4 regions of the Nocardia sp. CA-119907 genome follow, and region 4 is predicted to be linked to each of the others. Evidence: riboswitches for the same ligand, from Rfam matches in the RefSeq annotation. Region 4 holds a riboswitch; each other region holds the start of a gene.
What was found. Region 4 has a riboswitch for S-adenosylmethionine ahead of ACQP2D_RS31440 (amino acid ABC transporter permease). Riboswitches for the same ligand answer to the same signal wherever they lie in the genome.
Positions count from the first base shown of each region.

Region 1 (7,639 bases), 3.2 Mb from region 4:
CCAGCACGGTGGCGCGGCCGTCATTGCGATCGGCCTGCCGCTCGACCAGTTGCCGCTCGACCAGGTGGGCGACGTGCCGACTGATCGTCGACGCATCCGAATGCACCGCGTCGGCGAGTGCGCCCGAGCGCATCGGCCCGTCACAGAGCAGCCGGAACAAGATCGCGAATGCCGCGGGATCCACACCGTCCCTGGTTCGCAGCTGCGCGGCCGTCCGATCGCGGATCCGCTGCAGCCGGGTGAGCTGAATCGCGATCGTGTCGACCGACCGCTCGTCCTCATCCACTGGACTCACCTTTACTTGCGTCAATCAATTAGTTGCGTGATACAAGTATGTAGACGACCTAGCGGCTAGGGCAAGCAATTAAACGGCCTTTACCGGCCCTTGAACTCTGGGGCGCGCTTCTCGAAGACCGACTGGATGGCCTCGGTCAGATCCTCGGACGGCAGGAATGCAGAGTTCCACGCGGAGACATAGCGCAGCCCGGCCGCCACCTGATCCTTGGTGCGCTGCTCGAGCACATCCTTGGCGCCCTGCACCACCAGCGGCGGGTTCGCGGCGATCTCGCGCGCGGTGGCGTGCGCCGCGTCCAGTGCCGCATCCTGATCGGCGAACACGTCATTGACCAGGCCGATCTTCTCGGCACGCGCCGCGTCGATGTCCTTGCCGGTGTAGGCGAGTTCGCGCAGATGCCCCTCGCCGATGATGCCGGGCAGCCGGTGCAGCGACCCGATATCGGCGACGATCGCGACCTTCGCCTCGCGCAGGCTGAACTTCGCGTCCGCGCTCGCATAGCGGATATCGGCGGCGGCGATCAGATCCAGCCCGCCACCGATGCACCAGCCGGAGATCGCGGCGATGACCGGCTTGCGGCAATCGGCCACCGCGGTCACCGAGGCCTGCATCCGGCGCACTTCGTAGAGGAAGTCGGTGCGCGGCGCGGCCAGGGCCCTATCCGCCATCAGCGGACCGAACGTCCCGGCCATCGCGGGCAGGTCAAGTCCGTAGGAGAAGTGTTTGCCGGAACCGGTGAGCACAATGGCACGGACCTCGGGATCGGCGTCCAGGCCGCGGAAGATCTCCGGCAGCTCCCGCCAGAAGTCCGGACCCATCGCATTGCCCTTGCCGGGACCGGTCAGTGTGACCTGCGCGACATGGTCTTTGGTTTCAACGGCGAAAGCCTGCCAATCAGTCATTTGTACAGCGTATCGAGACAGTCGTCTGCGGACTCTCGCAACCACCACGGAGCGAGTCTTACGAGCGACGTTCGCGGCCCGTCTCGCGTCCGAGCCGTCGAAGTACATACACCGCAGGCATGAGCCTCAGCCGCTGGACGGCGCACCTCCGACACCGAACTACCCGCTCGAGGCGACCACCACGGAGCGAGTCTTACGAGCGACCGTTCGCGGCCCGTCTCGCGTCCGAGCCGTCGAAGCGCATGCGCCGCAGGCGCGAGTCTCGACGGCTCGGACGCGAGACAAAAGGGGGCCGCGAACACGCCGCGCCGCAGGCGCGGCAAATCCAACACAGCATGTAAATGCTGTGCAAATGTTGGTGTGGCGCACTGGTTCACCCATCGGCGCCGGCCGCATGATGGTCGAGTCAGCAAACCCCGCATCATCGGGCTGGGAGGCCATCGTGCTGATGCATCAAGGAATAGGGCTTGACCGTTTCAACGCGATGACTCGCGCCCGTGCCGTCCACGCGCTGTTCGAAGTCTGCTGCAATGTCACCTGGGCGGCCACGCTCGCCGACGCCCGGCCCTACCCGGATCGCGATGCGCTGCTGGCCACGGCGGATGTCGAACTGCTCGCACTCTCTCAATCCGATCTCGATCGCGCCTTCGATGCGGTTGTGCACGAACAGGTCTCGCAGCGCAACGTGAGTGAGCTGGCCCGGGTGGTGCACGACCGGATCGACCGGATGCTCGGACCCACCGACGGATATCCCGAATACTGACCGAGCGAAACTCGTCCGGCGTATTGCCCGCAATCGCTCTACTCTGGATCCATGCGCAGGTCGCTTCCACCAGTCGCATGCCGGGTCGCGGATACCCTGATCGCGCGCGGCCACCATGGTGTCATCGTCACTCAGCCCGCCCCCACGCCCACCGCCGCCGATGCCGCACGGGCACTCGGCGTCGATGTGGGTGCCATCACGAAATCCCTGGTGTTCCTGCTCGATGAGGATCCGGTGCTGCTGCTGGTCTCCGGCGCGCATCAGGTGGATCTGGCGAACACCGGCGCGCGGCTGGAAGGCACACTCACCCCTGCCCCCATCGATATGGTGCAGCAGGTGACCGGTCAGCCCATCGGCGGCATCGCGCCGGTCGGCCACCCCACCAACCTGCCGACCTGGGTGGACAACGCGCTATCGGCGCACCGGGAGGTGTGGGCCGCGGGCGGCGTTCCGAATACCGTGTTCCGCACCTCGTTTCGGGAACTGGTGCGCATTACCGCCGGACTTCCGATCGACGTGGATTGAATTCCGTGCCCGCTCGGGAACAGTGCGGACCGCGCAAGGGAGATCAGTCCAACAACCATGCGACGGCCCATTACCGACAAACCCGGCGTAGTTTCGTCATGTGACTGATGCTCAACCGCCTGCCACGGACATCCAGATTCCCGATGATCTGAGCGGCATCACCGCCGAGCAGTACCGCGCTTCCATGCGGCACTATCCCGCGGGCGTCACCGTGGTCACCCTCGGCTCGGAAAACGGTCCGGTCGGCTTTACCGCCACCTCATTCGCATCGCTGTCCCTGGAGCCCCCGCTGGTCTCCTTCAATATCGCCCACACCTCGTCGAGCCTGACCGCGCTGCGGGCGGCCGAGTCCGTGGTCATCCATTTCCTCGGCGAACATCAGCACGATCTGGCCCAACGCTTCGCCCGCACCGCCGATCAACGCTTCACCGATCGCTCGCTATGGACCACCCTGGACACCGGCGAACCGGTACTGCACGGCACCCCCATCTGGATCCGGGCCACCATTCAGCAGCTGATCCCGATCGGTGACCACACCTTCGTCGTCGGCCTGGTCACCCGGGTGCGCGACAGCACCGAGGAACAGCCCGCCGCCGCGCCACTGCTCTACTACCGCGGCCGCTACTACCGCCCGACCTCGCTCGAGGACTGAGCTCGGTCGAATTCTGCTGGGCAGCAATAGCGTTCGATCGTTCCCTGCGCGGTGAAGTTCTCGGAACGAAGTCGGCGGCGTTAGCCGATCACGCAGGGCGCGGCGCCGTCCGTGGCATGGGTGCTGGTGAAGGGGCGGGTCTCGGGGGTCGGATTCCACTGCCCATCGGTGCAGGCGTAGTTCCAGCTCGCGCCCTTGGCAACGAGGGTGGCGATGGCATCGATCAGGCGGTCCACATCGGCGGAGCTGGTGCCGAGGCCGATGCTGGCGCGCAGAGCGCCATCGAGGCCGAGGCGCGCGAGCAAGGGATGGGCGCAGAAGCGGCCGTCGCGAATGCCGATGCCGTGCTCGGCGGAGAGGTAGGCCGCGACCTGGCCGGGGACGAAACCATCCAGGGTGAAGGCGACAATGCCGACGATGTCCGGACTGTCGTCCCAGATGCGCAGCAGGTTGACGCCCGGAATGGCGGACAGGCCGGTGCGCAGCCGATCGGCGAGCAGATGTTCGTGAGTGGCGAGGGATTCGGAATCGATCGCACAGAGCGCGTCACATGCGGCGGCGAGCGCGGCCGCACCGAGGACATTCGGGGAACCGGCCTCATGACGCTGTGGAGCGGATGCCCACTCCGTGCGGGTGACGCCGACCTCGCGGACCGCGCCGCCGCCCGCCAGATACGGTTCGGCGGCATCGAGCCAATCCTGGCGTCCGACGAGCACTCCCGCGCCGAACGGCGCGTAGAGCTTGTGACCGGAAAAGGCGAGGTAGTCGATACCGGTGTCGCGCAGGCTGATTCGACGATGCGGTGCCAGTTGCGCGGCATCGACCAGGATGCGGGCTCCGCACTGGTGGGCGATAGTGGCCAGGCGCTCCAGGGGCAGGACCTCACCGGTCACATTGGAGGCGCCGGTGACCGCGAGCAATGCGGCTGGCCTACTGCACAATTCGGCGATGAGCTGACGGATGGTCTCCTCGACGGTCGCCGCGGCCCGCACGACGCGGCGGCCGTGCCGGGTCCACGCCAGGAAGTTCGCGTGATGCTCGATATCCAGCACCACGGTGTCGCCGGGGACGCAGGCGGCGAGCAGGTTGAGCGAATCGGTGGTGTTGCGGGTGAATACCACCACCTGGTCGTCGGCGGCATCGAGGAAACGCGTGACCGAACCGCGGGCGGCTTCGTAGCACTCGGTGGAGATCCGCGAGGCGTAACCCGCGCCGCGGTGCACACTCGCGTAGTACGGCAGCAGTTGCTGCACCCGGTCGGTGACCTGCGCCAGTGCCGGTGCGCTCGCGGCGTAGTCGAAGTTGGCGTAGGTGGTCGTCCCGCCCTGGACCAGCGGCACCCGGAGGTCGTCACCGGAGACCCGGGCGAAGGCGGAACAGGTCTGGTCAACAACAGCAGCCATCACAAAATCCCATCGGCTATGGGACCCGTAATCAGGTGATTATCCGAGTCCGCGCTTGCCGCACCCGGTCGGGCTGCGGCCCGGTCGATCACCCGGAGCACCCCACCGCGGAGGAGGGTTGCCGACCAGCTAGCCGGGGCTTGACGCTGGTACTCATGACCTGAACCGAGATTGGCAGATGCCGCACCGCTGTGTCAACCGCCGTTTTCGTCGCCCCTTCAATGCATATCCATGCACTCAAATAAATAACCTTGCAAAGCCGGACGATCTGCGATCTCATCGAGTGGTGACGCTTTCCCTGCTGCTCAGCTTTATCGGTCTGTGCGTTCTGCTGTCGATCACGCCCGGTCCGGACTCGTTCCTGGTGCTGCGATTCTCGATCGTGGACGCACGACCTGGCATCGCCGCGGCAATCGGTTCGGCACTGGGCGGCATCGTCTGGGCGGTGGTGGTCGCGGCCGGGGTCGCCGCACTGCTGGAACAGTCCGCGACCGCCTACCGGATGCTCAAGGTCATCGGCGGAATCTACTTGGTGTACTTGGGAGTTCGGGCGTTGGTCGAGCACCGCAAGGAGCGCGGGACCGACACCGCGCAGGTGTCCGGTCAGCCGGGCACGGACGCGGCGACCTCAGTTCGCTCGGCATTCGCCGCGGGGCTGGTGTCGTGCATGTTCAACCCGAAGGTCGGGCTGTTCTACCTGGCGGTGCTGCCGCAATTCCTCACCGATGTCACCTTCGCGAACACCCTCGCGCTCGGCGCCATCGAATGCAGCATCGCGGCCGTGGAGATGATCCTGCTCGCCCTGCTGGCCTCCCGGGCGGTGGCCATGCTGCGCCGCCCCCGGGTTCGCGATCGGCTCGAGCAGATCAGCGCGGCCATCCTCGCGGCACTCGGGATCGGCACCGCCGCGTCGGCCGCGTAATCCATTGCGCGCCTTGTCGATGGCCACCTCGGGTAGCCGTCGACAAGGCGCACGGCGTCGCTAGTTCGGCTGAATCTCCTTGCGCCACAGCAGCACCGACGCGATCAGCGAAACCACCGCGGCGGCGGTGAGCCACCAGAACGCCTGCCGGAACCCGGCATCCACCGGCAATCCGGCGGCGGCTGCGCGATACAGCACCACCGCCAGCAATGCCGCTCCGATCGACCCGCCGACCCGCTGCAGAATATTGACGAACGATGCCGCATCGGGCATCTGCTGGGGCCGCACCGCGGCATAGGCCGCGGCGACGATGGGCATCCCGGTCAACCCGGTCGCCATGCCGCGAATCAGCAAAAGCGCCTGTATCACAACAGGATTCATCGAGGCATCGCCGAGCGCGAACGGCACCGTGACGGCGACCGTGACCGCACTGCCGACCACCGCGACAACACCACCGCCGTACCGATCGGTCAACCGGCCGCCGATCGGCATCGCGATAATGCCGCCGAGCCCGAACGACATCAGCAGCAATCCGGTCGCTATCAGACCATCGCGGTGCAGGACCTGAAAGTACAACGGCAGCACCAGCATCGACCCGAACATCGAGGCACCGGCGAAGAAGTTCGCCACATTCGCCGTCGCGAACACCGGATGCCGGAACAGTCCGACGTCGAGCAGATTCGCACCGTGCCCACGTACCGACCGCGCCACGAACAGTCCGAGTGCCAGCGCACCGACCAGCACCGAAACCCATACCGTGGGCGCGGAAATGCTACCGCGACTACCGAATTCACCGAGCCCGTAGACCAATGCCGACAGACCGACGCCGATCAACGCGAATCCGGTGGTGTCGAATCGGCCCTGGGTATCCGCCGTCGCCGCCCGCGGCAATACCCGGCGCGCGAGTACGAACGCCACCAGCCCGAACGGGATATTGATCAGGAACAACCACTCCCAGTCCAGGTTCGCCAGCATGACGCCGCCGACCGTCGGCCCGATCGCGGGTGCGGCGACCACCGCGATCCCGACCACGCTCATCACCCGGCCCAGCCGCTGCGGACCGGCGACCTGACCGATCAGCGTCTGCCCCGCGGGCACCAGCAAACCCGCGGCCAACCCCTGCGCGATCCGCAACCCGATGAGCCAACCGATATTCGGCGCGAGTGCGCACAACCCCGAGGTGACGGTGAACGCGGCCAGCGCGCTCAACCAGACCCGATCCATCCCGAACCGGCGTCCGAGCCAACCGCACAGCGGCAGCGTCACGGCCAGTGCCAGCAGATATCCGCTCGCGATCCACTGCGCACTGTCCAGTGCCGCACCGAGATCCGTGGCGATGGTGTTCAGGCCGATATTGACCAGTGACGTATCCAACATGCTCATCACGGCGCCGAAGACCACCACACCGGCGACCCGCCATACCCGGGCCGGAATCGGTTCGAGTGCGAGTGCGGGCGCGGTGGCGGCGACGGCCGTTCGAGTATCCGACATGGATCCTCCGCTATTTGTAGACAACCTAGATTGTGGAGGCTATCAACAATCGATAACATCAACAATAGATACAATTATCGAATGCCCGCCGACCACATCCACCCCCGCGGCCTGCTCCGCTTCCCGACCTACGCGCTCGGCAAGCTGCACAAGGCCGTACATGCCGAAATGGGCACGTCCCTGCGCGAACATTGGGTGCTGGTCTGCCTGGAGGAGTTCGACGACCTGTCCCAGCAGCAGGTCTCCACCGCGCTCGGCATCGATCGCAGCGAGGTGGTGCGGCTGATCGACGGCCTGGAAGACGCCGGGTTCGTGGTCCGCACCCGCGATTCGACGGACCGGCGCAAGTACCGGCTTTCCATCACCCGAGCCGGACGGGCCGAGCGCCGCAAGACCGATGAACTCATCGAGCAGGCCGCCGAGCGGGTGCTGTACCGCCTCGACGACGAGGAGCGGCGCACCCTGCACCGCCTGGCACTGAAGGCGCTCGGCGAAGACATCTGAGCCCGCCACTGCCAACCGACCACCCGGTTCGGTCGACGACAACATGCCGATACCGCAGGTACCGTAGACAGTTGGTCACCGTGGCGTTTGCCCATTGGTAACCATCCTGTGAAACAACAACGGGGAAAGCGCTGGGCAGGTCTATGAGAGGTGGGCAGGACGTAATGCTGCAGCCGCAGGTC
Region 1 covers NZ_CP192091.1:526,183-533,821, reverse strand. The annotation lists gene ACQP2D_RS02440 (MarR family winged helix-turn-helix transcriptional regulator) at 1-286, opposite strand, end outside; gene ACQP2D_RS02435 (crotonase/enoyl-CoA hydratase family protein) at 376-1,197, opposite strand; gene ACQP2D_RS02430 (2-oxo-4-hydroxy-4-carboxy-5-ureidoimidazoline decarboxylase) at 1,682-1,960, shown strand; gene ACQP2D_RS02425 (YbaK/EbsC family protein) at 2,012-2,485, shown strand; gene ACQP2D_RS02420 (flavin reductase family protein) at 2,670-3,137, shown strand; gene ACQP2D_RS02415 (aminotransferase class V-fold PLP-dependent enzyme) at 3,218-4,540, opposite strand; SAM riboswitch class IV at 4,587-4,701, opposite strand; gene ACQP2D_RS02410 (LysE family translocator) at 4,827-5,462, shown strand; gene ACQP2D_RS02405 (DHA2 family efflux MFS transporter permease subunit) at 5,523-6,953, opposite strand; gene ACQP2D_RS02400 (MarR family winged helix-turn-helix transcriptional regulator) at 7,035-7,457, shown strand; gene ACQP2D_RS02395 (Pls/PosA family non-ribosomal peptide synthetase) at 7,622-7,639, shown strand, end outside.
Region 1: it holds a riboswitch for S-adenosylmethionine, as region 4 does, so the genes downstream of both, ACQP2D_RS02415 (aminotransferase class V-fold PLP-dependent enzyme) here and ACQP2D_RS31440 (amino acid ABC transporter permease) in region 4, are expected to answer to the same signal.

Region 2 (7,639 bases), 3.3 Mb from region 4:
ATTCTGGTCGGGGTGGTCGGGATCATCGTTCCGATACTGCCCGGGGTCATATTGATCTTCGGGGCCATTGCGGTCTGGGCGGTCGTGACCGGTGGGGCGACGGCTTGGGTCGTGTTCGGTATCAGTACCGCGTTTCTGGTGCTCTCCGGGATCATCAAGTACACATGGCCGGGGCGGAAGATGAAGGATGCGGGGGTTTCCAATCGCGCGCTGTTCGTGGGCGCGGTCCTGGGCATCGTGGGCTTCTTCATCATCCCGGTGGTCGGGTTGTTCATCGGATTCGTGCTGGGCGTGTACCTTTCGGAACTCCACCGCCTCCGCGAAAACCAACCCGCCTGGCAGGCAACGGTTCACGCCCTCGAGGGCGTCGGCCTGTCGATGCTCATCGAACTCTTCGGCGCGCTGCTGGCGACCGGGGTGTGGGTCATCGGCGCCATCGTGACCTGATTCGAGGCGGGCTCCGTCGGGTCAACAGTGGTGGACAACTCGGGTAACCGGCCCCGCTGGGGTTTCGGTCATGCCGTATGTCCGACCACCCTGAAGCGGGACGATCCCGGCAAATGAGGGTTACGGCCGGATTGTACTCACTCGATGGCGGGGAATGGGATCGTATCCGCCGCTTCGAGTTTCGGGATCTCATCGCGGCGCAGCGGCAGGGTCGGCTGTTCGGTGCGCAGGATCGGCAGGGTGGGTGCCGGATCGGTCGGAGTATCGCGTACGCGGGCGGGTAGTCGGTAGAACGCCCGCGCGTTGTCCTCGAGCACCTTGAACATATCGGTGCCGACCACATCGCAGATCAGATCGACGTCGGAATCGTCGAAGGGCCGTCCCGCCCTGGTGCCGGGCAGATCCGTGCCGAACATGAGCGCCTCGGGATTGACCGCGTGGATGCGGCGCAGCGTATCGGCCACATTCATGTGCACCCGCCCGAAGCCGGTCGCCTTCACCCGCGCGCCGCCATCGACCAGATCGAGCAGGTAGGGCAGGCCCTCCTCGGACATGCCAAGGTGGTCGATGGAGAACACCGGCAGTTTCGAGATCACCGGTTGCAGTGAGGTGAGCATGGTGCCGTCGATATAGACCTCGACATGCCAGCCGACCAGATCGTGCGCCCGCAGCGCCAGCAGGGTCATCGCGGTGATATCCGCGGCCGCGCGCTTGACGTTGAAGCGCAGTGCCCGCACACCGATGCGGTCGAGTTCGATGATCTCGGCATCGGTGGCATCGGGGTCCAATGCGGTGACGCCGACCCAGCCCTCGCCCAGTTCCGCGAGCGCCGCCTTCAGGTAGGTCTGATCGGTGCCTTGGAAGGATCCGCTGACCACGGCCCCGCCGCCGACATCGAAGAGCGACATACGCTTTCGGTAATCGGCGATGGTGAACGGGTCGGGCAGGTAGCCCTCGTTCTCGGCCAGCGGGAACCGCGGGTCGAAGATGTGGAGATGGGCATCGAACACTTGTACAGAATGCCTCAGTGAAGGATTTTCCGCTGCGGCGGACCCGACAGATTTTGCGCTGCCGCGGCCGTGTCGGATTGTCGAGTGCCACAGGAGGTGACGCTCACCCCCTGTGGCACCGGCACTAGACCTTGTGCGGTTCGCTGGCGCGCAGCATGTCCTCGCGCTCGACGACCTTGACGCGCTCGCGACCCTCCGGCTCACCGAGGGCGCGCTCGTGCGCGTCGAGGCGGTACCAGCCCTGCCAGGTGGTGAACGGGATGCCCTTGCCCTCGAGGAATTCGGTGACGGCGTCCAGTTCCGGCTTCTCGGCCGGAGTGAAATTCACGCTGTCGTCGAGCAGGCAGGCCACGGTCTCGTTGGCATCGCCCTTGGTGTGGCCGATGAGACCGACCGGACCGCGCTTGATCCAGCCGGTGACGTAGGTGGCGGGCAGGTAGCGCTGCGCACCGTCGGCGTCCTCGTCGGCGATGACGCGTCCGGCCTCGTTCGGGACCACGCCGGCCTGGTCGTCGAACGGCAGATTGGTGAGGTTCTGCGACAGGTAGCCGACCGCGCGATAGATGGCCTGGACGTCCCAGTCCTTGAAGACGCCGGTGCCCTTGACATTGCCGGTGCCGTCGAGCTGGGTGCGCTCGGTGCGCAGGCCGACGACCTTGCCGTCCTCACCGATGATCTCCGCCGGGGATTCGAAGAAGTGCAGGAACAGCTTGTGCGGGCGGTTGCCGACATCGCGGATGGCCCACTGCTCGAGGGTGTTCGCGATCATGTCGACCTGCTTGGAGTGCCGGCGCGCGGCCTCGGAGCCCTCGTCGTAGTCGATGTCCTCGGGATCGACGATGACCTCGATGGTCGGGGAGTGGTCGAGTTCGCGCAGCTCGAGCGGAGTGAACTTGGCTTGGGCAGGACCGCGGCGGCCAAAGACGTGCACCTCGACCGCCTTGTTCGCCTTCAGGCCGTTGTAGACGTTCGGCGGGATTTCGGTCGGCAGCAGTTCGTCACCGGTCTTGGCGAGCACACGCGCGACATCGAGTGCGACATTGCCGACACCGAGCACGGCGACCTTCTCGGCCTCCAGCGGCCAGGTGCGCGGCACATCCGGATGTCCGTCGTACCAGGACACGAAGTCCGCGGCGCCGTAGCTGCCGTCCAGGCCGATGCCGGGGATGTCCAGCGCGCGGTCGGCGTTGGCGCCGGTGGAGAAGATCACCGCGTCATAGAACGTGCGCAGATCGTCGAGGGTGATGTCGGTGCCGTAGTCGATATTGCCGAGCAGGCGGACCTGCGGCTTGTCGAGCACCTTGTGCAGGGCGGTGATGATGCCCTTGATGCGCGGGTGGTCGGGCGCGACGCCGTAGCGAATCAGACCGAACGGCGCCGGCATGCGCTCGTACAGGTCGATGCTCACATCGGCATCGGACTTCATCAACGCGTCGGCGGCGTAGATACCGGCCGGTCCTGCGCCCACGATCGCTATGCGAAGCGGGCGAGTCGCTGCACTGTGTTCGGTCATCTTCTTACGCGCACCCTTATGGTCGAAACAATTAATGGCGTCAGTCTTAGCTTAGGCTAACTTGGCGCACCTTCTTTGGTTGCACCTGACGATGCGGACAGGCGGCTCGCGGCTGCACAGTCGCTACGTCGGTGAGCTGACATATGGCTATGACAGCAGGCCGCAGTCTCGCGATTCTATCGGTGGCGCATGGCGCACCCTGCGGGCGGTGCGTGAACCGGATGGTTGCCATCCAGGCTCACTTATCGGAGTACCCACTGTCCGGGTGGCTATCAGATCATTGCCGCGCCGCCCGCGGTGCGAGGTCGAGCGCGGTCCGGGGGCGCCTGTCGGATACCGCTGCCCACCAGGGATGATCGACCCATGACAGAGCAGCAGGGCACCGACGACGAACCGGTGATCGAGGTCGACCAGACCGATCGCCGCACGATGGCGCCGTTCATCGCGGCGGCGGTATTCGCGGCCGTCGTCCTGGTCGCCATCGTGCTGGGCGCCGTGCTCTCGCCCGCTGAGAAAAATGTCACAGATTCGGACAAGATCGCGGCCGCGGTGCATCGCTACGCGGAGGCCAGAGGCACCACCGACAGCACACCGCCGCCCGCGGTGGCCTGCCAAGGATTCGACGAGAGCAAGTCGCCGCTGGCCGCCCAGTTCGGTGGCGCCGCGGCCGGAAAGTCGATCAAGGTCACCAACATTGACAATGCCATGGTCGACGGCGATAGGGCGAAGGCGAACGTGACCATCGCGGTCGACGGCCGGGAGACGCCGGCGACGTGGAATTTGATTCGCTCCAGCGACCGCTGGATCGTCTGCAACTGATTACCGGCGCGGCGCTGACCTGGGTTTGACATGGCGGCCCCTGCCCAGGCAATCTCGGACGCAGGTCATGAGAACCAGCGTCAAGCCCCGGCTAGCTGGTCGGCAACCCTCCTCCGCGGTGGGGTGCTCCGGGTGACGACCTGGCCGCGCACCGAAACCCAGGTGCGGCAAGCGTGGATTCACAGGAGGATCGCATGACATATGCCGGTGACATCACCCCACAGCAGGCGTGGGAGTTGTTGCGCGACAATCCCGAGGCCGTGTTGGTCGATGTGCGCACCGAGGCCGAATGGCGCTTTGTCGGCGTCCCCGATACGAGCTCGATCGATCGGCCGACGGTGCTGATCGAATGGGTCGACAGCAGTGGCGCCCGCAACGGTGAGTTCGTCGCACAGCTGACCTCGGCACTGGAGGGTCGCGACCCGGCGGCGCCCGTGGTCTTTCTCTGTCGCTCCGGGCAGCGTTCCATCGGTGCCGCGGTCGCCGCGACCGGTGTCGGGATCGAACCGTCGTACAACGTGCTCGAGGGCTTCGAGGGCCCGATCGACGAGTTCGGTCACCGCGGCGGCTCCGGCTGGCGCGCACTCGGTCTGCCGTGGCGGCAGTCATGATCACCGGTGGTGCGTTCGACAAACCGCTGCCCGAGGGGGTCGGCCCCGCGACGCTCGGCGTCCGCGGCGGCCTGCGCCGCTCCGGATTCGAGGAGACCGCCGAGGCGCTGTACCTGTCCTCCGGTTTCGTCTACGAGAGCGCCGAGGCGGCCGAGGCCGCATTCACCGGCGATATCGAACACTTCGTCTACTCCCGCTACGGCAACCCGACGGTGGCCATGTTCGAGGAGCGACTGCGCCTGATCGACGGCGCCGAGGCCGGTTTCGCGACCGCGAGCGGTATGTCGGCGGTATTCACCGCGCTCGGCGCGCTGCTGGGTGCGGGCGATCGACTCGTGGCCGCGCGCAGCCTCTTCGGCTCGTGCTTCGTGGTGTGCAACGAGATCCTGCCGCGCTGGGGTGTGGAGACCGTCTTCGTCGACGGCGATGATCTGGACCAGTGGGAGCAGGCGCTGTCGGTGCCGACCCAGGCCGTGTTCTTCGAGACGCCGGCCAACCCGATGCAGACGCTGGTTGATGTGCGCCGGGTGACCGAACTCGCCCATGCCGCGGGCGCGAAGGTGGTGCTGGACAACGTCTTTGCCACCCCGCTCCTGCAGCGTGGTTTCGAGCTCGGCGCGGATGTGCTGGTGTATTCCGGCACCAAGCACATCGACGGCCAGGGCCGGGTGCTCGGCGGCGCGATCCTCGGCCCCCGGGATTACATCGACGGTCCGGTGAAGACCCTTATGCGCCATACCGGTCCGGCGCTGAGCCCGTTCAATGCGTGGACCCTGCTCAAGGGGTTGGAGACCATGCCGCTGCGGGTGCGGCATTCGACCGAATCCGCGCTGCGCATCGCCCGCTTCCTCGAGGGCAATAAGTCCGTCTCATGGGTGCGCTATCCGTATCTGGAATCACATCCGCAACACGAGCTGGCGACCAGTCAGATGAGCGGCGGCGGCACGGTCGTCACCTTCGAGCTGAACGCGCCGGAGCACGAGGCGAAGAAGCGGGCCTTCGAGGTGCTCAACCGGTTGCGCATCGTCGATATCTCCAACAACCTCGGTGACTCCAAGACCCTGATCACCCACCCCGCCACCACCACCCACCGCGCCATGGGCCCCGAGGGCCGCGCCACCATCGGCCTGTCCGACGGCGTCGTGCGCATCTCGGTGGGGCTGGAGGATGTCGAGGATCTGCTGGGCGATTTGGACCACGCGCTGAGCTAGTACATCCGACGAACGCGACGCGATGGCATCGTGCGCCCGCGTCGCGTTCGGACTCAGTCGCGTCGGACTCAGTCGCGTTCGGACTCAAACGTGCCGGTGACTGGCTGTTGGCTCGTTGTGCTGCCGGGCGAGGGTGGGGTGTTTTGCCGGTTCGTGCGGATTAATGGCAGTCGGCTTGTTGTGCCGCCGGGGCAGCGTGGGGTGTTTTGGCGTAGCCGTGGCTATTGGCGATGAGCGGGCCTGGGTCTCGTTCGCGCGGGTGAATCGCTGTCGGCTGGTTGTGCCGCCGGGCCAGAGTTGAGGGGTCTTGGGTCTGGTTCGTGTGGGTGGATGGTTGTTGGTTCGTTGTGCCGTTGGGTCGGGGTGGGGTGTTTGGCGTAGGTGTGGCTGTTGGTGATGAGCGGGCCTGGGTCTGGTTCGTGTGGGTGGATGGTTGTTGGTTCGTTGTGCCGTTGGGTCGGGGTGGGGTGTTTGGCGTAGGTGTGGCTGTTGGTGATGAGCGGGCCTGGGTCTGGTTCGTGTGGGTGGATGGTTGTTGGTTCGTTGTGCCGTTGGGTCGGGGTGGGGTGTTTGGCGTAGGTGTGGCTGTTGGTGATGAGCGGGCCTGGGTCTGGTTCGTGTGGGTGGATGGTTGTTGGTTCGTTGTGCCGTTGGGTCGGGGTGGGGTGTTTGGCGTAGGTGTGGCTGTTGGTGATGAGCGGGCCTGGGTCTGGTTCGTGTGGGTGGATGGTTGTTGGTTCGTTGTGCCGTTGGGTCGGGGTGGGGTGTTTGGCGTAGGTGTGGCTGTTGGTGATGAGCGGGCCTGGGTCTGGTTCGTGTGGGTGGATGGTTGTTGGTTCGTTGTGCCGTTGGGTCGGGGTGGGGTGTTTGGCGTAGGTGTGGCTGTTGGTGATGAGCGGGCCTGGGTCTGGTTCGTGTGGGTGAATCGCTCTCGGCTCGTTGTGCCGGCGGGCCAGGGTTGAGGGGGATCGGGTCTCGTTCGTGTGGGCGAATGGCTGTTGGCTCGTTGTGCCGCCGGGGCGGCGTCGGATGTCGTGCCGAAAAGTGTGGCTGTCGGCGATGAGCGCCGCGGTCCGGTGAGGATGTTCGCCGGTCGCCGGGCTTTACGTCGTTATGCGGAGGTCTGTCTCATTACGCTTGGGGTATGCGAATTTCGGTTGCGGCGGACGAGCGGGTGGGGGTGGCCGAGCAGCTCGTGGTTGAACTGGGCAGGCGGGGGTTCGAGACCCTGGTGCACGGCGCGCTATCGGATACCGAGCGGAACGACTGGGCTTGGGCCAGTGCGGCGGCGGCGCGGGATGTGATCGAGGGGCGGGCCGAGCAGGCGATCGTGTGCTGTTGGACCGGGACGGGTGCGTCGATCGCCGCCAATAAGGTCGCGGGGATCCGGGCCGCGCTGTGTGGTGACGCCGTGACGGCAGCCGGTGCGCGGAAGTGGAATGACGCGAATGTGCTTGCGTTGAGCCTGCGTTCGACCTCCACCGCGGTCCTGACGGAGATTCTGGACGCCTGGTTCGGCGGCGAGCCGAGCACGGATCCGGATGACCGCGCCAATATCGCTCATCTGTCGAAAATCGAACGCGGTCACTGATCGGTCCTGGCCCGCCTACACCGCCGCACCAACGATCCGTCCTGAGCCTGAGCCTGAGCCTGAGCCTGAGCCTGAGCCTGAGCCTGAGCCTGAGCCCGTGCCGACTCTGAATCTGAGCCTGAGCCCGAGCCCGCGCCGAGCCTGAATCCGAGCCTGAGCCCGTGCCCGTGCCCGAGCCGAGCCTGAGCCCGCGCCTGAACACGAGCGAGCCAGAGCCCGAGCCTGCGCCGAGCCTGAATCCGAGCCTGTGCCTGTGCCTGAATCCGAGCGAGCTTGAGCCCGCGCCGACCCTGAATCTGAGCCCAGCCCGCGCTGGCGCCAAGCCTGAATCCGAGCCTGTGCCCGTGCCCGTGCCCGTGCCCGTGCCTGTGCCCGCGCCTGAGCCCGCGCTCAAGCCCGAGCCCGCGCCTGAACCCGAGCGAGCCTGAGCCCGCGCC
Region 2 covers NZ_CP192091.1:663,356-670,994, forward strand. The annotation lists gene ACQP2D_RS03140 (DUF456 domain-containing protein) at 1-447, shown strand, start outside; gene ACQP2D_RS03145 (amidohydrolase family protein) at 585-1,457, opposite strand; gene ACQP2D_RS03150 (FAD-dependent oxidoreductase) at 1,582-2,970, opposite strand; gene ACQP2D_RS03155 (Rv0361 family membrane protein) at 3,334-3,789, shown strand; SAM riboswitch class IV at 3,853-3,969, shown strand; gene ACQP2D_RS03160 (rhodanese-like domain-containing protein) at 3,984-4,400, shown strand; gene ACQP2D_RS03165 (O-succinylhomoserine sulfhydrylase) at 4,397-5,611, shown strand; gene ACQP2D_RS03170 (RpiB/LacA/LacB family sugar-phosphate isomerase) at 6,756-7,202, shown strand.
Region 2: it holds a riboswitch for S-adenosylmethionine, as region 4 does, so the genes downstream of both, ACQP2D_RS03160 (rhodanese-like domain-containing protein) here and ACQP2D_RS31440 (amino acid ABC transporter permease) in region 4, are expected to answer to the same signal.

Region 3 (7,639 bases), 1.5 Mb from region 4:
CACCGCGTAGCGGCCGCCGTGCCACGGATCCTCATCGCCCTGCGCGTGGTTCTCGAACCGGTGATCGAGTTCGCCCTCGGTCCGGTAGGTCAGGTGCGCGATGCGCCGGGCGATGCCCATACCGGCCATGGGGGCGCGGTCGGTGTCATGATAATCGCCGCCCTGCCAGTCCGGATCGGCCTTGATGGCGGCGATTTGCGTTGTCTGCGTGCCGATCTGGTCGGCGGTGGCGCGTGCGCCGACGGCCAGCACCAGTGCGGAACCGACCCGATCGGGAGCGCCGACCATCCACTCCAGCACGCGCATGCCGCCCATCGAACCGCCGACCACGGCGGCAAGGCGCTCGATGCCGAGCAGATCGAGCAGCGCCGCTTCCGCGGTCACCTGATCGCGGATGGAGATCTCCGGAAACCTTGCGCCCCAGGGCTTTCCGTCCGGTGCCAGCGATGACGGGCCGGTGCTGCCCTTGCAGCCGCCGAGCACATTCGTCGCGACGACGCACCATTCGTCGGTATCCACCGGCGCACCGGGCCCGACCATGCCGTCCCACCAGCCGGGCAGCGGGTGGATATCGTCGGGCACCCCGACGACGTGCGAGTCACCGGTCAGCGCGTGCTCGACCAGCACCACATTGTCCAGCATGGGGGAGAGCTCGCCCCAGCGCTGCACGGCCAGATGGACGTCCGGGATGACCGCGCCGTTCTCCAGCCGCACATCCCCGATGGCGATGATGCCGAGCCGCCCGTCCGGCGGTGGCAGGGCCACCGCGGACGAACGGACGGTACTCGGGTCGGCACTCACAGTCACGTCGTAGCCGCCGCGAAACCGGCTCGCAGATCGGCCAGGATGTCATCGATCCCCTCGATGCCCACGGCGAGTCGGACCAGCCCCGGGGTGACGCCGGAGGCCAGTTGCTCAGCGGGCGTCAACTGCGAGTGTGTCGTGGACGCCGGGTGGATTACGAGAGAACGCACATCCCCGATGTTAGCTACATGGCTGTGCAGGGCTAACGCGTCCACGAACTTCTTGCCCGCATCGACGCCGCCGCGCAGTTCGAACGCGACGATCGCGCCCGCGCCCTTCGGTGCCAGTTCGGCGGCGCGTCGATGCCACGGCGAGGACGGCAGGCCCGCGTAGAACACCGATTCCACGGCCGGATGCGTGCTCAGGAATTCGGCGACCGCCTGTGCGTTGGCGACGTGGCGCTCCAGCCGCAGGCTCAGCGTTTCGATGCCCTGACTGATCAGGAACGCGTTGAACGGCGATATCGCCGCGCCGAGGTCGCGCAGCAGCTGCACCCGCGCCTTGAGTGCATAGGCCGGAGCGCCGAGATCGGCGAAGACCGCGCCGTGGTAGCTCGGGTCCGGGGTGGTGAAACCGGGGAAGCGGGATTCGCCCTGCGCGTCGCGCACGGTCCAGTCGAAGGCGCCGCCGTCGACGATCACGCCGGCCACCGCCGAACCGTGCCCGCCCAGGTACTTGGTCGCCGAATGCACGACGATGTCCGCGCCGTGGGCCAGCGGCTGGATCAGGTACGGGGTCGCGACCGTATTGTCGACGATCAGCGGCAGGCCCGCCGCGTGCGCGATCGCGGAAATGCCGCGGATATCGAAGATCGCACTGCTCGGGTTGGCGATGGTCTCGCCGTAGAAGGCCTTGGTATTCGGCCGGATCGCCGCGCGCCACTGCTCGAGATCGTCCGGATCCTCGACGAAGGACACCTCGATGCCGAGCTTGGGCAGCGAGTAGTGGAACAGGTTGTAGGTGCCGCCGTAGAGGTGCGGGCTGGAGACGATGTGATCGCCAGCGGCGGCGAGATTGAGGATCGCGTAGGTCTCCGCGGCCTGACCGGAGGCCAGCAACAGCGCGGCGACACCGCCCTCCAGGGCGGCGATGCGCTGCTCGACCACATCCTGGGTCGGGTTCATGATCCGGGTGTAGATATTGCCCGGCTCGGCCAGCCCGAACAGTGCGGCCGCGTGATCGGTATCACGGAAGGCGTACGAGGTGGTCTGGTAGATCGGGAGTGCGCGTGCGCCGGTGATCTCGTCGGGCGTCTGGCCCGCGTGGATCTGCTTGGTCTCGAAGGACCACTGCGCCGGATCGATTCCGGCGGAATCGATATCGGTCGCGGACGCGTTGGGGTCACTCATGTCTTGCTCCAAAGGGGTTGTTCGCCAGCAGGTTTCAACGGAATGCGGGTGACGGACAACAACACATGGCGGGAACCTCCTGAAGTGCGCGCTTGCTCTCGGCTTTCGAGAGCCCGGTCATCACCCGGAGCACCCCACCGCAGCTGGAGGGTTGCCGTCCAGCAAGCCGGGGCTTCGCGCTGGCACTCATGACCTGACCGACATGGTAACCGGAGTGCGGTCGGCGGCTGAAATCCGTTACCGGTTTTCCGCCGCGGCGACGTCGGTGCGCCCGGTGCACACCCGCATGAACTCGTCGAATGATGTGGTGAACGCGTTGCGGGCGTCGGCAGCGGCGGCCGAGGTGTCGGCCTCGTCGAAGATCGAGTTCGAACATTCCATGCTGAGATGACCGATCAGCTGCCAGGCGCCGACGACCAGGCGCACCGGCAGCGCGTCGGGCTGGGTGTCGAGTCGGTCGGCGATCGCTTCGGCGATCGCGACGTTCTTATCGTCGGCGAGTTCCATGCTCTGCGCGCTGACCGTCGGACTGCTGCGCAGGATCCGCTGCATCTGCTGGAAGCGCCGGAACGAAATGGGGCCATCGACGCTTTCCGCGGCGTGATCGACGACTTGCAGGAATGCCTCGCGCAGCGATAGCAGTTCATTGCCGGTGACCGGAAGTCCGCGCAGGCATTCGGCGATGGCGAGGCCGAAGTCCTTGACCGGCCCGAGGACGATGTCCTCTTTGCTGTCGAAGTACCGGTTGATGGTGCGCGGTGACACGTCCGCGCCGTTCGCGATCTGCTCGACCGTCGTCGCGTCGAATCCCTGTGCGTCGCAAAGGTCCAACGCGACCTCGATGATGCGCAGCCGGGTCTGCTGCTTCTTGCGTTCGCGCAATCCCACGCTCGCGCCGGCGCCGGACGAACCGAGCCCTGGGTTTGCTGTGGCGCGCACAGCGTTGTCGGCTGCGGCGCTCGCGCCGATCGGCGTCGATGACTCGAGCATGGCCCCATGCTATCGCAATCGGGACATTTCGTGTCCTTAACAGTCAAATGTCGTGATGCGACATTTTTCTCTTGACGACAAATGTCCGTCGATGACAGGATGACTGCACGACTTCGGACGGCTAGGAGAAGACAGTGAGCGAGACCGCGACAGTGGTGGAAGTTCCAGGAAGACAGGCCAGCTCGACGCGCTGGCTGGCGCTGGGTGTGATTGCATTGGCCCAGCTCATGGTGGTTCTCGACGCCACCATCGTGACCATCTCGCTGCCCTTCGCGCAGCAGGACCTCGACATCAGCGACGGCAACAGGCAGTGGATGCTCACCGCCTACACACTGATCTTCGGCGGTCTGCTGCTGCTCGGCGGACGGCTGGCCGACTATATGGGGCGGCGCCGAATCTTCATCGTCGGTCTCGTCGGCTTCGCCGGGGCATCCGCGGTGGCCGGTCTGGCGCAGAACGGCGCCGAGCTGTTTGCCGGGCGTGCGCTGCAGGGCGCGTTCGCGGCGTTGCTCGCACCGGCGGCGCTGTCATTGCTCTCGGTGACCTTCACCGAGGCGAAGGAGCGCGCGACCGCATTCGGCGTGTTCGCCGGAATCTCCGCGGGTGGTGCGGCGCTCGGCCTGATCGCGGGTGGGGCGCTGACCGAGTACGCCTCGTGGCGCTGGTGCCTGCTGGTGAACACCCCGATCGCACTGCTCGCGCTGCTCGGCGCGCTGGCGTTCGTGGTGCGGGATGTGCCGACGCCGCGCACCGGCGGCTATGACGTGCCGGGTGCGGTCACCGTGACGCTCGGTCTGATCGCCATCGTGTACGGATTCAGCCGCGCCGCCGAGGACGGCTGGCTGGCCGGGAGCACCCTCGGATTGCTCGTCGTCGGTGTCGCATTGCTGATCGCCTTCGTCGTCATCGAGCGCCGCTCGACGAATCCGCTGCTGCCGCTGCATATTCCGGGTGAGATCAACCGCGGCGGCGCGTTCCTCGCCGCATTGCTGATCCCGATCGCCATGTTCGCGATGTTCCTGTTCCTGAGCTACTACTTCCAGATCACCCTCGGCTACTCGTCGCTGAAGGCCGGCTTCGCCTTCCTGCCGTTCCCGGCGGGCATCGCGATCTCCGCCGGTGTCACCAGCGCGCTGCTGCCGAAGCTCGGCCCGCGTCCGCTGATGGTGGCGGGCGCCGTGCTCGGTGTCCTCGGGCTGGTGTGGCTGGCGCAGCTGAGCTTCGGCGACAGCTACGCGGCCAGCGTGCTGCCCGCGCAGGTGCTGATCGCGCTCGGCATGGGCCCGCTGTTCGTCGGCATGCAGACCGTCGCGCTGCATCAGGTCGAGGAGGAGGACTCGGGTGTGGCCAGTGCGCTGCTGAACGCGGCTCAGCAGGTCGGCGGTGCGGTCGGTACCGCGCTGCTCACCACGATCTCGGTGCAGACGGCCAAGACCTTCGCGCAGAACAACCCGATGGTCGACAACCTGATGGCCCGTGCCTCGATCCACAGCTACGACGTCGCGTTCTATGTCGGCGCCGGATTCTTCCTCGCCGCAATTCCGGTGATCGCGTTGATGATTCGGGACAAGCCGGAAAACCTGATCGAGGGATCCGAGGAGGACGCGCGGATTCCGGTCGCGGTCTGATCATGAAATAGCTTGTCCGGGTGTCCTTCGGGATACCCGGACATTGCTATTTCGCGGTGGCGCACGTCACTGCCGACCTACTTGTCGGTAACTATTTCGAGCGTCTTCACATCGGGGGCTGCCCGCGCGGTGAGGTCAATGGCAGCAGTACGCTTGTCTTGTTTGCACCACATGTCTCGCGGACAACGCGGGACATATACGTTGTCTGTTGGAACAGCTAGGGTCCGCTCACAAGCGTGTTCGCCTGGCCGTGCAATGAGGGCACCATCCTAGGAGGACACGAAGATCCATGTCCAAGATCAAGGTTGAAGGCACCGTCGTAGAACTCGACGGCGACGAGATGACCCGGATCATCTGGCAGTTCATCAAGGACAAGCTGATCCACCCGTATCTCGATGTGAACCTGGAGTACTACGACCTCGGCATCGAGTATCGGGACAAGACCGACGACCAGGTCACCATCGACGCCGCGAACGCCATCAAAGAGCACGGCGTCGGTGTCAAATGTGCCACCATCACCCCCGATGAGGCCCGGGTCGAGGAATTCGGCCTGAAGAAGATGTGGCGCTCGCCCAACGGCACCATCCGCAATATTCTCGGCGGCACCATTTTCCGCGCGCCGATCATCATCTCGAATGTGCCGCGTCTGGTTCCCGGTTGGACCAAGCCGATCATCATCGGCCGTCACGCGTTCGGTGACCAGTACCGCGCCACCGACTTCAAGGTGTTCGAGGGCGGCACGGTCACCCTCACCTTCACCCCGGACGACGGCAGCGAGCCGATCGTGCACGAAGTCGTGAAGATGCCCGAGGACGGCGGCGTCATCATGGGCATGTACAACTTCAAGAAGTCCATCGAGGACTTCGCGCGCGCGTCGCTCAACTACGGCCTGCAGCAGAACTACCCGGTGTACATGTCGACGAAGAACACCATCCTCAAGGCCTACGACGGCATGTTCAAGGACACCTTCCAGGAAGTCTTCGACACCGAGTTCAAGACCCAGTACGACGCCGCGGGCCTCACCTACGAGCACCGCCTGATCGACGATATGGTCGCCTCCTCCATGAAGTGGGAGGGCGGCTACGTCTGGGCCTGCAAGAACTACGACGGCGACGTGCAGTCCGACACCGTGGCCCAGGGCTTCGGCTCGCTCGGCCTGATGACCTCGGTGCTGCTGACCCCGGACGGCAAGACCTGTGAGGCCGAGGCCGCGCACGGCACCGTCACCCGGCACTACCGCCAGCACCAGCAGGGCAAGCCGACCTCGACCAACCCGATCGCGTCGATCTTCGCCTGGACCCGCGGCCTCGAGCACCGCGGCAAGCTGGACAACACCCCCGAGGTGATCGGCTTCGCGCAGACCCTCGAGGACGTCGTCATCAAGACCGTCGAAGGCGGCCAGATGACCAAGGACCTCGCGCTGCTCGTCGGCGGCGACCAGGGCTACCTGACCACCGAGGAATTCCTCGGTGCGCTCGACGCCAACCTGGCCCGCGCCCTGCGCTGACGGTTGACCGTCGATCCGGTCGCGCGCCCCGCGCCGACCGGTCGAACCGAATACCCGGCGCTGGGCAAGAGCCAGCGCCGGGCGCGACATACGGGCACCCGCACCACACCGGTGGTACGGGTGCCCGCACTGTTTCCGCGACCCATATGGCCGGACCTTCACCTTCCTGCTGAGCGCCCGCAAGCGGTGTGTTGCCGTCGGGCTGCCCGGTATGCGCGGTACGGCAGTCGTTCGTCCGAATTCTCGATGCTGACGTGGGGCAACTCACGTCTACGCGGGAAGCGACCGGAGTCGCCAGGCGGTTACATCAAGACGTGACCGGTTCCGTTGCCACTCAGACCCCAGCACCCGCCGAGGCCGAACGGACGGACTGGCATATTCCCGCGATGCTGGCGCTGGCCCTCGGCGGATTCGGAATCGGCACAACCGAATTCGTCACGATGGGTTTGCTGCCCGATATTGCCGGCGCCATGAACGTCTCCGAGCCGACCGCGGGACATGCGGTATCGGCCTATGCGCTCGGCGTGGTCATCGGAGCGCCGGTGATCGCCGCGCTGGCCGCGCGGGTACCGCGCAAACGTCTCCTCATCGCGCTGATGGTGGCGTTCATCATCGGAAATGCGGCGACCGTCGGCGCGCCCTCGTTCGAAACCCTCGTCATCGCCCGATTCGTCTCCGGCCTGCCGCACGGTGCGTATTTCGGTGTCGCGTCGCTGGCCGCCGCCACATTGGCTCCGGTAGGGCAGCGCGCAAAGGCGGTTGCTGCGGTTATGCTGGGATTGAGCGCCGCCAATGTCGTCGGCGTTCCCAGCGCCACCTGGCTGGGCCAGCATCTCGGCTGGCGCGACGCCTTCGTGGTGGTCGCGGTGATCGGAATCGTCACGGTCGCCGCCCTCATTCGGTTCGTTCCCGAACTACACGGCATCCGGATCACCAACCCGATGACCGAACTCGGCGCACTCCGCCGCCCGCAAGTACTGCTGACCCTGCTGGTCGGCGCCGTCGGCTTCGGCGGCATGTTCGCCGTCTACACCTACATCACCACCACGCTGACCGATGTGGCGGGCATGCGGCTCGGTCTGGTTCCGTTCGTGCTCATGCTCTTCGGCCTGGGCATGGTCGCGGGCAATATCGTCGGCGGCTTTCTCGCCGACCGCGGCGTCGACCGGGCGATCTATCTCTCGATGATCGCCATGGTGGTGATTCTCGCGGGGTTCGTTGCCGCCGCGCACAATCCGTACACCGCGGGCGTCGGTTCCTTCCTCATCGGCGCGTCGGGTGCGGCGCTCGCGCCAGCTCTGCAGACGCGGCTGATGGATGTCGCCGCCGACGCGCAGACGCTCGCGGCGGCGCTCAATCAC
Region 3 covers NZ_CP192091.1:8,499,977-8,507,615, reverse strand. The annotation lists gene metX (homoserine O-acetyltransferase MetX) at 1-807, opposite strand, end outside; gene ACQP2D_RS38470 (bifunctional o-acetylhomoserine/o-acetylserine sulfhydrylase) at 804-2,153, opposite strand; SAM riboswitch class IV at 2,237-2,347, opposite strand; gene ACQP2D_RS38465 (TetR family transcriptional regulator) at 2,391-3,143, opposite strand; gene ACQP2D_RS38460 (MFS transporter) at 3,278-4,771, shown strand; gene ACQP2D_RS38455 (NADP-dependent isocitrate dehydrogenase) at 5,061-6,278, shown strand; gene ACQP2D_RS38450 (MFS transporter) at 6,665-7,639, shown strand, end outside.
Region 3: it holds a riboswitch for S-adenosylmethionine, as region 4 does, so the genes downstream of both, ACQP2D_RS38470 (bifunctional o-acetylhomoserine/o-acetylserine sulfhydrylase) here and ACQP2D_RS31440 (amino acid ABC transporter permease) in region 4, are expected to answer to the same signal.

Region 4 (7,639 bases):
GATCCGCAGATGGTGGCGGATGGTCAGTGGAGTTGGTGTGCCACCGGTTGGGGTTTGCCCGGACTCGATGCGATTCCGTATACGAACTATCTGGGTTGGTTCGCGGTGGCGCTGGTGATGGCGGGGCTACTGACCGCGTTGGCTCGCGTGGCGGGGACGCGCACTGTGGGGGTGCGAGAGGCCGGCACAGGGCGCTGGTTTCCGATTCCGACCGAGGCGCTGGTGCCGGTAGTGGTATTTCTGTGGACGTGGCTCGGCTCGACGCTCGCGCATGCGGTGTTCCTCGATCTGCCGTATTCGGCATGGTACGGATGTGTCGGGCTGGGAGTGCTCGGTGTGCCGCTGCTGGTGCGGTTGATCAGGGCTCGGGGGAATGAAACGGTGCGGACGCCATCGGCCGGAAGCTTCGGCCGACCCGCGTTCCGCCCGTCGCGTGGCAATCGGGGGCGTGGGCCTGGCACGATGTGAGCCGTGCAGCCGAGTCCTCTCACCGCGATCCCCGATGCCCCGGTTCTACGTTCACCCCGGCCCGGGGTGCGGGTAGCGGCGGCAGTACTGCTGGCCGCAATGCTGGTGCCCATGCTCGCGGGCTGCCTACGGGTGCAGGTTTCGATGGGTGTGTCGTCCAATGACCGGGTCTCCGGTCGGATCGTGGCCGCGGTCGTGCCCGCGGACGCCAATGACAAGGGCCCGCAGCTGAAGGCGCCCGACTCGCTGGCCGCCAAGGTGCGGGTCGAGCCGTACAGCCAGGACGGCTATGTCGGCAGCAAGGTGTTCTTCGAGGATCTGTCCTTCGGTGAGGTCGGCCAGCTCGGCGGACTCTCCGATCAGACCCAGGGCATGTTCAATCTGTCGTTCCAACGCACCGGCGACCTGGTCAGCCTCAACGGCCGGGTCGACCTGAAATCCGTTCCGCCGCACGGCTCGGACGTGCAGTTCACGGTGGCCTTCCCGGCCCGCGTCGCCAAAACCAATGGCAACCGCGAGGACGACTCCACCGTCTCCTGGAAACTGCCGGCCGGCGATGTCTCCACGCTGCGCGCCGAAGTCAGCTACGCCGATCCGAATACCCGCTCCTTCGCGGGCTGGGCCGGCATCGTCGGCGGCATCACCCTCGCCGTCGCGGCGATTGTCGCCGCCATCGCCTACATGAACCGAAACCCCGCACCTCCCGGCGCCCCCGAATTCAGTTTCTCCATGAGCAGCCTCTGGCGTTCGCTCGTACGCCGCTGAATTCCCACCTCGCACCCCAATTGTTTCGATGCGGAACGCCGACACCCGTCGATGCCGAGCGCCACGGCGGCACGATTGTGACCGTGACGAGCGCACACGGGGCGAGATTCATGACGCCGCCGGACGCGTGGATCGCGTCGATACGAAACGCGAGTACGTGGCGCGCGCATAATCGGCCCGACGACGGCGTCATTCGACGCGCCGGGGAGGCGATGCCGTGACGGAAGCGAAGACGCTGCGGCAGGGCTTGGCGGTCGCGACGCCGTATGGTGCGGCAATCGCGCTGATCGGTTGTGGGATCGCGCTGTTCAATCGGGTGACGGTGCGCACGCTGCCGATTGTGCCGACGCCGGTTCTCGAACCCGTGACGATCTGTATTCCGGCGCGCGACGAGGCGCGGCGGCTGCCCGAGCTGATCGATGATCTGCGGGGTCAGGTGGGGGTGCCACGGCTGCGGGTGCTGATTCTCGACGACGCGTCCAGCGACGGGACCGAAGCGGCGGCCGCGGAGGCGATCGCGGGTGATCGGCGATTCACGGTGATTCGATCCGAGGCCGAACCCGCACCGGGGTGGACCGGGAAGGCCGCGGCCTGTGCCCGGCTGGCCGAGCGGGCGGATGCGGCGGTGCTGATCTTCCTCGATGCCGATGTGCGGGTGGCCCCGCGCGCGATCGCCGCGGCGGTCGCCGAATTGCGGCGGAGTCGGGCCGCATTGTTATCGCCCTGGCCGTATCAGGTTGCCGAATCGGTTGCCGAAGCGCTGGTACAGCCGCTGCTGTGCTGGTCGTGGGCGGCGAGCCTGCCGATCGGGATCGCCAATCGGAGCCGCAGACCATCGACAGCGGTCGCCTGCGGCCAATTCCTCGTTTTCGATGCCACCGCCTATTTCGCCATCGGCGGTCACGCGGCGGTGGCCGCCAGCCCCACCGAGGATCTGGATATCGCTCGCGCCCTGCGCCGTTCCGGTCGCCGCACCGCGGTGGTCACGGCGGGTCGCGCCGCGCGCACCCGCATGTACCGGGACGCGACCGAACTCGAGGCGGGCTATACCCGCTGGCTGTGGTCGGCCTACGGCGGCACGACCGCCGGCGGCGCGGCCGTGGGAGCCATTGCGGCACTGGCCTATTGGATACCGCCGCTGGCCGCCGTCGCCGGTCGCGGCCGGCTGCGGGCCACCGGTCTCCTCGGCTACACCGCCGCGGTCACCAGTCGCCTACTCGCCCGCTCATTGGAAAGCGGCGCCCTTACCCGCGCCGATATCCTTGCCGCCCTGGCACACCCGGTCTCCATCGCCGCCTATCTCCGCCTGTGGTCCCGCTCGCGCCGAGCCCATCGCGCGAACACCCTGACCTGGAAATCCCGCCACCTCGACACCACCCACTGATCAAGATCAGGCCGAATCCATGGCGGTAATGCCCGACAGAGACCCCGCCATCAGTTCCACCGGATCCTGATCAACCCCGGAACCAGGCAGCCGCATGCCCGAAATCAGCTGACGCCACATCCGGGCCAGGGTCCAGCGGCGCGGCCTGGCGACCTCGGATGTTCGCCGGGCTCAGCGCACCGAGGTGATGCCGACGGTCGGCAGGAAGAAGCAGGGCTTGCCGGCGTTGTCGACGGTGCCGAACACCGCGGCCAGGACGGTGCCGGAACCGGTGTCGACGGGGACGGCGCGGATGCCGCCGGTGGGGAATGTGGCGAAGAAGTTCTCGAAGGCGCGTTCGGCGAGTGGTCGTATTTCGGCGGGGATTTCGGCGGGCACCATGGTTCGGACGACGTCGGAGAGCGGGCCCATGGCGGTGACGCCGCTGCGGCCATTGGCCAGATTCAGCCAGGCGACGTTCATGCCGGAGACGTTCGTGCTGTCGGTGGCTACGCCGTAGGGCATGAAGGTGAACAGGGTTTGGCCCGTCTTGACCGCGGAAAGGTCCAGTCCAGGAATGGCCACGGTGGTCTTGGGCCACGGCCCCGGGACAGCACCCGCGACGGCGGGGACCAGGCCGAGGGAGTTGCCGCTGGAGCAGAACGCCGCGGCCGCCGGGTACAGGAACGGGTCGATGCCCACAGCGCGCAGCGCCTCGACAGTGGCTTGGTAAGCACCGAACGCATCTCCGGGTGCGGCTTGGACGGACGGCGGGGTCGCCGCCGGGATTGCGGGTCCGGGTATCGGCGCCGGTACCGCGGCGGCGAGGCCGGGGGCGGCCAGCGTCAGCGCAGCCGCACCGGTCGCGATGGCGGTAAGCGTGGTCAGACGGCGCAGCAGGGTCACGTGAACCTCCTCATCGTCGGGCACGAATGAGGTCAGAGAGTACTCCAGCAAACCAACAGAACCGGGCTGATTTCGACCGGCAACGCCGTCGCGTCGCGCAACCCACCCGACCGTCACGATGGCACGCGGGGTACCCCCTCCAGGCGAAATACGCCGGAGGGACTACACCCGAAGCCTCGCGATCCACCGCACGACCCGGTCGATAATCCCTGTTCACAACCGTTCGGACAAGATCTGCGCTCACGCTGATTCGTACCCTTGTGCCGGACTTCGCCTGCTTCGCATGATATTTCGGCTAGACCGACCGACCCGTGCTCGGCGTCGGACACACCATCCAGAGCGACCGAGAGACCTGGCTCGTCGACGTCGCAGCAACCCCCCGGTCACCGGGTGCGGGTGCTTCCGCCGGGAACGATGGAGGAACCGAAATCATGAGCGCGTCCGTCGCATCCGATGCCCTCTCGGATGTTCCGATACCGGGTGCCCACACACCCGATGCCACGGCATCGGGTGCACCCGGCACTGCCGTAACCACCACCGGCGCACCGCCGATCGCCAGGACCTGGCATCCGTGGCGCTGGGTGATCAGCGCCGTCGCGCTGGTACTGCTCGCGCAGTTCGTCCATGGACTGGTCACCAATCCGGGCTGGGATTGGTCGACCTTCGCCAAGTACTTCACCGCGAAGTCGGTGCTATCGGCGCTGAAGGTCACCCTGGAGCTGACCCTGTGGGGTACGGCACTCGGATTCCTGATCGGCACCGCACTGGCAATCGCCCGGTTGTCGAATAATCCGGTGCTGCGGGTGATCTCGTGGGTCTATATCTGGGCGTTCCGCTCGATTCCGCTGATCGTGCAACTGCTGTTCTGGTTCAACATCGCCTACCTCTACAAAACGCTGTCGCTCGGCATCCCGTTCGGTCCTGGATTTCTCACCTTCGAGGTGAACGGGGTGATCAGCGGGTTCACCGCGGCGGTCATCGGCCTCGCATTGCATCAGGCCGCGTATTCGGCCGAGATCATCCGGGCCGGCTTCATCTCCGTCGATCCCGGACAGCTGGAAGCCGCCGCCGCGCTCGGGATTCCGCGGCTGCGACAGTTCCGCACCGTCATCGTCCCGCAGGCGATGCGCTCGATCCTGCCGAATGCGACCAATGAGGTGATCAGCCTGTTCAAGGGCACCTCGATCGTCTCGGTAATGGCGATCGCGGAACTCTTCTACCAGGTCCAGGTGATCTACGGACGCAATGGCCGGGTGGTGCCGCTGCTCATGGTCGCGACGGTCTGGTACATCGTGCTGACCACGATTCTCTCGGTGGCGCAGTACTACATCGAACGGCACTACGCCAAGGGCGCGCACCGCACACCGCCACCGACTCCGATCCAGCAGGTGTGGCACAAGCTGCGTGAAATCGCCGAAAGCGGTTCCGCCGCACCGCGCGGAGCCACCCGATGAGCGCGCCGGTCACCGAGACGATCGACACCAGCGTCGACCGGGCCGCCGCGGTAGCGGTTCGCGGCGTACGAAAGTCCTACGGCACCACCGAAGTTCTGCGCGGCATCGATCTGACGGTTCGGGCGGGTGAGGTGGTCACCGTGATCGGCCCGTCCGGCTCCGGCAAGTCGACGCTGCTGCGGGTGATCAACCATCTGGAGTCGCTGGACGCGGGCACCGTGCACATCGACGGCGAGCTGATCGGATATCGACTGCGCCGCAATAGGTTGCACGCGCTGTCGGATCGCGAGGTGCGCAAACAGCGTTCGCATATCGGCTTCGTCTTCCAGCAGTTCAACCTGTTCCCGCATCTGACGGTGCTCGACAATGTCACGCTCGCACCGATTTCCGCACAGGGCCGCCCGCGCCGGGAAGTCGAGCGCGAGGCCGAGCAACTGCTGGACCGTGTCGGCATCGGCGAACTGGCCGACGCCTATCCGCGTCGGCTGTCCGGCGGACAGCAGCAGCGGGTGGCCATTGCCCGGGCGTTGGCGCTGCGACCGCCGGTGATCCTGTTCGACGAACCGACCTCGGCACTGGATCCGGAACTCGTCGGCGAAGTCCTCGACGTGATCCGCGATCTCGCCGACGGCGGCACCGCGCTGGTGATCGTCACCCACGAAATCGGTTTCGCCCGTGAGGTGGCCGACACCGTCGTCTTCCTCGACGGCGGCGTGATCGTCGAACAGGGCCCGCCCGCCGCCGTACTCGATAACCCCCAGCACCCGCGCACCCGCGCATTTCTGTCCCGAGTCCGCTGAGCGCGGTGCGCGCTCCCGATGAACAGGTATTCAATGAAGCTCTCCGCCCTGGTCGGCCTGGCCGCCACGGTCGCGTTGCTGGCCACCGGCTGCGGCACCGACCCCGATGCGGAAAACTCCGCGCAGCCCGCCGGTTCGATCACCTTCGACCTGTCCCCCGGCCAGTCCGGCCGGATCCACGCGCCCAAGGTCGATGCCATCGCCGCCGAACTGCCGCAGGCCATTCGCGACCGCGGCACGCTGGTGGTCACCGGATCGGGCGGCGCGGCACCCCCGCTGCGGTTCTACGCCACCGACGATAAGACCATCGTCGGGTCCGAGGTCGATTTCGCCGCACTGATCGCCGACATTCTCGGTCTGAAACTCGTTGCGCAGGTGGCCGATTGGTCGCAGAACTTCGTGCGAGTCGACTCCGGCGAAGCGGATGTGTTCATCTCCAACGTCACCGTGACCGAGGAGCGCAAGGAGAAATACGACTTCGCCACCTACCGCAATGACACCGTCGCACTGGAGATCCCCAAGCAGAGCACGCTCGACTACAGGGATCGCAAGAGCCTGGCGGGTAGGCGGATCGGCGTCGGCAGCGGCACCAATCAGGAGCAGCTGCTGGTCAAGTGGAACGAGCAGAACGTCGCCGAGGGCCTGCCCGCGATCGATATCGCCTACTTCCAGCAGGTCACCGACTACTACCTGGCGCTGGCCTCGCAGCGCCTCGACGGCTACATCGGCCCCAATCCGTCCGCGATCTACCACAGCACCACCGCGAACCAGACCAAGATCGTCGCGACCTTCTCCGGCGCCGGTGACACGCTGCAAGGCGAAATCGGTGTGCTCACCAAGAAGGACAACGGTCTGATCGGCGCCATCAACAAGGCCATCGACAACGCCATCCAGACCGGCACCTACCAGCAGGTCATCGACCGGTGGGGGCTGAAGACCGAGACCGTGCCGAGCTCGCGGATCAATCCGCCCGGCCTACCGAAGAAGTCGTGATCGCAGATGAAATTCCTGCTGTTCACCCTCGTTACCCGGGTGCCCGACCCGAGCACCGGACGGCTGCCTGGGACCAGGGAGCGACTCACCAATGTCATCGACCAGGCTCGTCTCGCCGAGGAACTCGGCTACGACGGGTTCGCCGTCGGTGAGCGGCACGAGGATCCGTTCCTCTCGGCCGCGCCGCCGGTGCTCCTGTCCCATATCGCGGCGGTCACCTCCCGGCTCAGCCTGTTCACCGCGGTCACCACGCTGAGTCTGCTGGATCCGGTGCGCGCGTTCGAGGACTACTCGACTCTGGACAACCTCTCCGGCGGCCGCCTCGAACTGATCATCGGCAAGGGCAACGGTGCGGCACAGGCGAAGCTGTACCACGTCACCACCGAGGACCAGTGGGATCGCAATCGCGAAGGCTACGAACTGTTTCGGGCGCTATGGGACAGCGACAGCGTGACCTGGTCGGGTCGGTTCCGTCCGGAATTGGTCGAGGCCAAGGCCCTGCCGCGGCCGTGGCAGCCGCGCATCCGGATCTGGCACGGCAGCGCGACCAGCCGCGATTCGGTGGAACTCGCCGCGCGCCACGGTGACCCACTGTTCTCGGCCAATGTCACCAATCCGATCGAACCGTATGCCGAACTGGTGCGCCACTATCGGGAGCGCTGGGAGTACTACGGGCACGACCCGGCCGACGCCCTGGTCGGCGCGGGTACCGCCGGATTCCACGTGGCACGCACGTCCCAGCAGGCCCTCGATGTGTACCGCCCGATCTTCGAGGCGCGGCTGGCGCTGGCGCGCAAGCTCGGCCTGCCGATCGTCTTCGAGACCCTCGACGATTTCGTCGCACGCAGTTCGGCATTGGTCGGCAGTCCCGAGCAGGTGATCGACAAGGT
Region 4 covers NZ_CP192091.1:7,039,748-7,047,386, forward strand. The annotation lists gene ACQP2D_RS31420 (carotenoid biosynthesis protein) at 1-468, shown strand, start outside; gene ACQP2D_RS31425 (LppM family (lipo)protein) at 568-1,233, shown strand; gene ACQP2D_RS31430 (glycosyltransferase) at 1,451-2,617, shown strand; gene ACQP2D_RS31435 (hypothetical protein) at 2,789-3,502, opposite strand; SAM riboswitch class I at 3,830-3,923, shown strand; gene ACQP2D_RS31440 (amino acid ABC transporter permease) at 3,934-4,956, shown strand; gene ACQP2D_RS31445 (amino acid ABC transporter ATP-binding protein) at 4,953-5,756, shown strand; gene ACQP2D_RS31450 (ABC transporter substrate-binding protein) at 5,775-6,749, shown strand; gene ACQP2D_RS31455 (LLM class flavin-dependent oxidoreductase) at 6,756-7,639, shown strand, end outside.